Regions from separate parts of the Sphingomonas sp. NPDC079357 genome, predicted to be linked through region 3. Evidence: riboswitches for the same ligand, from Rfam matches in the RefSeq annotation. Region 3 holds a riboswitch; each other region holds the start of a gene.

What was found. A riboswitch is a leader RNA that binds a small molecule or an ion and turns the genes downstream of it on or off. The one in region 3 is predicted to bind cobalamin.
Region 1: linked by a shared signal. The riboswitch ahead of ACI2JO_RS05625 (TonB-dependent receptor plug domain-containing protein) and the one ahead of ACI2JO_RS15550 (ABC transporter substrate-binding protein) in region 3 are both predicted to bind cobalamin.
Region 2: linked by a shared signal. The riboswitch ahead of ACI2JO_RS16330 (putative oxygenase MesX) and the one ahead of ACI2JO_RS15550 (ABC transporter substrate-binding protein) in region 3 are both predicted to bind cobalamin.

The regions. Positions count from the first base shown of each region.
Region 1 covers NZ_JBJDOM010000001.1:1,199,251-1,201,509, forward strand. The annotation lists gene ACI2JO_RS05615 (hypothetical protein) at 1-106, opposite strand, end outside; gene msrB (peptide-methionine (R)-S-oxide reductase MsrB) at 161-610, opposite strand; cobalamin riboswitch at 725-912, shown strand; gene ACI2JO_RS05625 (TonB-dependent receptor plug domain-containing protein) at 1,076-2,259, shown strand, end outside.
Region 2 covers NZ_JBJDOM010000006.1:125,932-128,190, reverse strand. The annotation lists gene ACI2JO_RS16335 (threonine aldolase family protein) at 1-645, opposite strand, end outside; cobalamin riboswitch at 867-1,090, shown strand; gene ACI2JO_RS16330 (putative oxygenase MesX) at 1,212-2,198, shown strand; gene ACI2JO_RS16325 (methionine synthase) at 2,227-2,259, shown strand, end outside.
Region 3 covers NZ_JBJDOM010000005.1:174,037-176,295, forward strand. The annotation lists gene ACI2JO_RS15535 (Flp family type IVb pilin) at 1-22, opposite strand, end outside; gene ACI2JO_RS15540 (Flp family type IVb pilin) at 173-373, opposite strand; gene ACI2JO_RS15545 ((deoxy)nucleoside triphosphate pyrophosphohydrolase) at 418-804, shown strand; cobalamin riboswitch at 804-983, shown strand; gene ACI2JO_RS15550 (ABC transporter substrate-binding protein) at 1,063-1,896, shown strand; gene ACI2JO_RS15555 (FecCD family ABC transporter permease) at 1,893-2,259, shown strand, end outside.

The sequences.
Region 1 (2,259 bases), on a different contig from region 3:
CGACGGCGCGCTGCTCGGTACGCGCGAGCGCGCTGGCGACCCGTTCCTGCGCGCGCCGTTCGCGCTCCCCGGCGCGGCGCGCCGCGCGTTCCTCCCAATCGTTCATGCCGCCCCTCGTCGAAAGCGCGGCGTCAAAGCGCCACGCGTCGATCAGGTCAAGTCAGCCGACATCCTCGACCTGATCGAGATACGCGCCATAGCCCTGCGCTTCCATCTCCTCACGCGGCACGAAGCGCAGCGCGGCGGAGTTGATGCAGTAACGCAAACCTCCGCGATCGCGCGGTCCATCCTCGAACACATGGCCAAGGTGGCTGTCCGCGCCCGCCGAGCGCACCTCGGTGCGGACCATGCCATGCGTGGCGTCGTGCAGCTCGGTGACGCGCGCGGCGTCGATCGGGCGCGTAAAACTGGGCCAGCCGCAATGCGACTCGTACTTGTCGGCGGAGGCGAACAGCGGCTCGCCCGAGACGATATCGACATAGATGCCCGCGCGCTTGTTGCCGAGATACTCTCCCGTGCCGGGCCGCTCGGTCCCGCTCTGCTGCGTCACATAGAATTGCTCGGGCGTCAGCTTGGCCAGCGCCTCGTCGGTCTTCGTGTAATCGGTCATATGCTTGTCCTTGATGTCGGCCGGCTGGGCGGCGGGGCCGGGCTGCGCGGGAGATGGGGTCTGCGCCTCGCCGCCGCAACGGCGCCGCGATTGACCCGCGCTGCGCCCCCGGCTAGGGCGCGCGCCGCGACAGGTTCCCCTTGACCGGGGATCAAAAGGGAACGGGTAAACCCCGGCTGCCCCTGCAACTGTAAGCGGCGAGCCCGCGCGCCACACGCCATTGGCCCCACCGGGCTGAGAAGGCGGCGCGCATCGGCGACGACCCGTGAGCCAGGAGACCTGCCTGTTCGTGATCGTCCTTCGCTCGGCCAGGGTGCGCCGAACGGACGGGAAGGCCGCACGGGGCAAACCCGGCGGACGAACCCAGCGTGACGATAATCACCGCCGTGGGCGGTCGACGCCGCGGGTTCGCTCGCGCGCGGCGACACGCCCCCGGCTTCACGTCGTCACAAGGGGTTATCAACAATGTTCCATCGTCTCGCCGCCCTCCCGCTGCTCCTCTGCTCGACGGCGGCGTTCGCGCAGGAAGCGCCGCGTCCCGACGCTGCCGCGACCGATACCGGCGCCGACATCGTCGTCGCCGCCAACCGCGCCCCGGTCGAGGCCGATCGCGTCGCCGCCTCGGTCACCGTGCTCGACAAGAACGCGATCGACCGCGCGCAGGATCTGTCGGTCGCCGACCTGCTGCTGCGCACGCCCGGCGTCTCGCTGTCGCGCAACGGCGGCTATGGCACCAGCACCTCGCTGCGCATCCGCGGCGCGGAGGCCGACCAGACCGTCGTCGTCATCGACGGGGTCAAGATCAACGATCCGTCCTCGCCCGGCGGCGGCTACAATTTCGCCAACCTGCTGATCGGCGATGCGTCGCGGATCGAGGTGTTGCGCGGGCCGCAGTCGATCCTGTGGGGCAGCCAGGCGATCGGCGGCGTCGTCAACATCGTCACCCCGCTGCCGACCGCCACGCTCGAAGGCAGCATCGACCTCGAGGGCGGCTCGCGCGAGACGGTCAGCGCGCGCGCCGCGCTCGGCGGCACCACTGGCCCGCTCGCGTGGCGCGTCGGCGCGCAGACCTTCACCACCGACGGCATCTCCGCGCTGGCGGCGGGCACCGAGCGCGACGGCTACCGCAACCAGAATGTGCAGGCGCGCGCCGTTCTGACGATCGCGCCCGGCATCAGCGCCGACCTGCGCGGTTCCTATGCCAACGGCCGCAACGACTTCGACGGCTTCAGCGGCGACACCCCCGAATATGGCCTGACCCGCGAGTTCGTCGGCTATGCCGGCCTCAACATCGACCTGTTCGACGCGCGGCTGCGCAACCGCTTCGGTTATGGCTACACCGACACCGATCGCGACAATTACAATCCTGATCAGGTGCAGCAGACGCAGACCTTCGCCGCGCTCGGCCGCAACCATCGCCTCGAATATCAGGGTACGCTCGCGGTCACCAAGGGCGTCGACGCGGTGTTCGGAGTCGAGAACGAGGTCAGCCGCTTCAGCACCGCTTCCTCCGACTTCTCCCCACCCTATGCGCTCGGCACCCCGGCCGGCGGCCGCGCCGAGCTGACCAGCTTCTACGGCCAGCTCAACCTCTCGCCGCTCGACGGGCTGACGCTCAACGGCGGCGTGCGCCACGACGATCACAGCCG
Region 2 (2,259 bases), on a different contig from region 3:
ATCGAAGAACACCAACGCCTCGGCGTTCATGCCACCGTTTTTGACGAAGCCGAAGCTGAGCACATCCGCCCCGCCGCGCCACGTGAGGTCGGCGGGTGACGCACCGGTCGAGACGACCGCATTGGCGAAGCGTGCGCCGTCGATATGGAAGCCGAGCCTGCGCTCTTTCGCCAGCGCGCCGAGCGCCGCCACCTCGGCGGGCGTGTAGACGCGGCCATATTCAGTGGCGTTGGTGATCGACAGCGCGTGCGGGCGCTGTTGGTGGACGTCATAGCGCTGGCGATCAAGCACCGCCGCGGCGGTGATGGGGGTCAGCTTGGCGCCGGCGCCCTCGGCCAGCAGCAGCTTGGCGCCATGCGTGTAGAATTCGGGTGCGCCGCATTCGTCATTCTGGATATGCGCCTCGCGGTGGCAGACCACCGACCCGTGCGGCGGGCACAAGGCGGCGAGCGCGAGGCAATTGGCGGCGGTGCCGCTCGGCACCCACAACACGCGCACGGCGGTTTCGAACAGCGCCGAGAAACGTTCGTCGAGCGCCTTCGACCAGCGATCGCCGTCATAGGCAGTGTCGAGCATGTCGGCCGCGGCGATTGCGCCCAGCACGGCAGGGTGAACCGGGGCGGCGTTGTCGGAAAAGAAGCGCATGATCCGTGCCTTCGGACAGGCATGCGGGCGGGTCAATATGCTTGCGGCGGGGACGACGCCGCGCAGTGGGTCGGGCGACCCGCTGGCGGGGCGGACCAGTGTCGTCGGATCGCGGAAATGGACCGTCACCCGGTCGCTCCAAAAGCCTGGCCGGGCGGGTTGCTGGATATCAAGACATAAGGATATCTTTATATCACTGTTGACAGCGTGTCGCCGATCGTGTCCAACCCGTTCGTCGAGGTTCCTCATCCCAGGCGTGGCGATGGGGCTAAGACGGGAAGCCGGTGATGCCTTTCGGGGCAGAGTCCGGCGCTGCCCCCGCAACTGTAAGCGGCGAGCGGCGGCTCCAATTCGTGTCACTGGGCGCCCGCGAGGCGCCCGGGAAGGCCGGAGCCACCGTGTTGACCCGTGAGCCAGGAGACCTGCCTCCGACGCTATAACGTTCCTCGGACGGGGGTTCCTCCGGCGGATCGCGCTCGACGCATGGCGCGTGGCGTATCGCCGCCCACGCCGGATCACGCCTGGCGCGCTCTTCCGTGATCCCTGCCCGTACAAGCAGGTGAGTCATGACGAATAGCGGCTTCACGTTCACGATCAGCAGCATCGCCTTCGACGAGGATTATCGTCCCGCCGACAATACCCGCATCACTACCAATTTCGCGAACCTGGCGCGCGGCGCGTGTCGTCAGGACAATCTGCGCAAGACGCTCGCGATGATCGATCATCGATTTAATTCATTGATGCATTGGGATAATCCGGCTGGAGACCGATATAAGGTCGAGTTGCGGATCATCTCGGCCGCGCTGCAAATCGCGGACGGTGGTGCCGATGATGCCTTTCCGCTGATCGAGATTCTGCACACCGCGGTGGTCGATCGGCGCAGGGGCACCCGCACCGACGGCATGGTCGGCAACAACTTCTCGTCGTATATCCGCGATTACGACTTCAGCGTCGTGTTGCCGGAGCATTCACGAAGCAACGGCCATGGTCGCCCGCCTGAAGAATTCGGTGATCTGCACGGCAACCTTTTCAAACGCTTTTTGACCTCGGCCGCCTATCGCGACAATTTTACCAAGCCGCCGGTGATCTGCCTGAGCGTGTCGAGCAAGCAGGCTTATCAGCGCACTGCGAATGTCCATCCGATCCTCGGCGTCGAATATCGCACCGCCGATATCTCCCCGACCGACGGCTATTTCGCAAAAATGGGAATGAGCGCGCGATATTTCATGCCGCCGCACGGCGTCGCGCCACTGGCCTTCTATCACATCGGTGATCTGGTCGGCGATTATACCGATCTGGAACTCGCCAGCACGATCAGCACGATGGAGACGTTCCAGAAAATCTATCGGCCCGAGATCTACAATGCCAATTCAGTCGCCGCCGAACAATACCGGCCGAGCCTGACCTATCAGGATTATTCGCTCACGCGCATCGTCTATGATCGCGAGGAACGCAGTCGGCTGGCGGTCGAGCAGGGCCGATTTGCCGAAGAGCAATTCATCAAGCCGCATGGCGCAGCACTTGCGCGCTGGTCCGCGAGCGGCGCGCTTTAATCCCGACGATTGCGAGAAGGTACTGACCATGACGACATTATTGCCGACGACGACCGCAGGC
Region 3 (2,259 bases):
GGAACGAGCGAATCTTCTGCATGTCGATCTCCAGTAGCAACCTAAATTCTGTACCCGCCGACGTCCCGTTCAGGTCCATCAGTGATCGTTCTAGAAGCGCAGGGTTGATAAAGGTTTAAGTGCGAGCCTATGATTTTGTTCAGCAACCTGGGACAGCGCAGATCCTCGCGCGCTAACGCACCATCGTCAGATTGCTGTTGATCGACGCGAACAGCCCGGTCACCGGATGGCCGATCGCGGACATGCCGCCGATCGCGGCGAGCGCGATCAGCGCGACGATCAGCCCGTATTCAACCACCGTTGCGCCGCGCGACTGTCGGGCGAGCGACCGAAGCAAGTCGGACCGGGAGCGGCGGGCGGCTGGACGTGGCATGGGCGGCAGGATAGCCGCGGCAGGTTAAGGAAGGATCGAAAGCGATGCTGGTGGTCGCCGCGGCGTTGGTGGATGCGGACGGGCGCTGTCTGATGCAGCAACGTCCGCGCGACAAACGCCATGGCGGGCTGTGGGAATTCCCCGGCGGCAAGGTGGAGCCCGGCGAGCATCCCGCCGCTGCGCTGGTTCGGGAGCTGGACGAGGAGCTGGCGATCGGGGTGGCAGTCGACGCGCTGATGCCGCTCGGCTTTGCCACCGACATGCCGGTGACGATGCTGCTGTATCACTGCGTCGCGTGGCGTGGCGAACCGCGGGCGCTGGCGGCGGAGGCGCTGTGCTGGGAGCGCCCGCCGGTGCTGGCACGGCTGCCGATGCCGCCGGTCGACGTGCCGCTGCTGGCGGCGCTTGCCCGCGCCCTGGCGGACGGCTAGGCCCGGCGATGCGATCAGGTGAGGGAATCCGGTAGGCAACGATCCGGAGCTGCCCCCGCAACTGTGACCGGCGAGCCGCTCGCCCCCCGTGTGCCACTGGATCGCGTGCGTTCCGGGAAGGCCGGGCGAACGGCGACGACCCGGGAGCCAGGAGACCTGCCCGATCGCGGTTGTCCTTCGCGCGGACGGGGTGTGCCGGGCGATCGGGAATTTTCCCGCGCGACGACGAACGGGTCGGGTCGGCGTGGGGATGACGGATTGAGCGACAGATATTCTCGAATTGTGCGCGTGGCGGCGGTCGCCTTGGCCGTGCCGGCGCTGACCGGTGCGGCACCGGCGCGAGCCCCGCGCGTCGTGTCGATTAACCCCTGTCTAGACGCGATGCTGATGCAGGTCGCCGATCCGGCGCAGATCGCGGCGGTCAGCCACTATTCGCACGATCCGCGCGCCACCTCGGTGCCGATCGCCTGGGCGCGGCGCTTTCCGGCGACCTCGGGGACGGCGGAGGAAGTGGTGGCGTTGCGTCCCGATCTGGTCGTGGCGAGCGGGCATGTCGCGCCTGCCACGGTCGCGGCGCTGACGCGGATGCATATCAGGCTGCGGCAATTCGCGCTGCCCGACTCGATCGCGGAGAGCGCACAGCAGGTGCGTGATCTTGCGGACGCGATCGGGCATCCCGCGCGGGGAGCGGCGCTGGCCGGGCGGATCACCGCGGCCGCACATCCCGCCGCCGTGCGCCCGGTGCCGGCGGTCATCTTCGGGCCGGGCGGGCTGGTGCCGGGGGCAGGGACGCTGCCCGACGAAATGCTGCGGCTGGCCGGGTTTCGCAACGCGAGCGCGGGCTATGGGCTGAAGCGCTGGGACGTTTTGCCGCTGGAATATCTGCTCGCTGATCCGCCGCGCGTCGTGCTGTCGGTCGCCGCCGCGCAAGGGGCGGGGGAGCGGATGGAGCGGCATCGCGCATTGCGGCGGCTGGGAACGCGCGTGACGATCGCGCCGTTCGCCGGGCGGCTGATGAATTGCGGCGGGCCGACGATCGTCGATGCGATAGCGCGGTTGCGGGCCGTGCGCGCGCAGGTGGCGGCACGATGACGCGCGCGACGATGCTGCTGGCAGTGGGCGTGCTGCTCGTCGCCATGCTGTCGGTGGCGGCGGGCAAGGTGTGGGTGCCGCTCGACGGCTGGACCGCCGCCGATCCGCGCTCGATCATCATCGTCGAGCTGCGACTGCCGCGCACGATCCTTGCGCTGGCGGTCGGCGCGGCGCTGGGCATGTCGGGGGCGACGATGCAGGGCTATCTGCGCAACCCGCTCGCCGATCCGGGGCTGTTCGGCGTGTCGTCCGGGGCGGCGTTCGGGGCGGTGTGCTCGCTGTATTTCGGTTACGCGGCGCAGACGTGGCTGTTGCCTGGTTTCGCGTTGACCGGCGCCGCGGTCACGATGGGGGCGCTTGCGC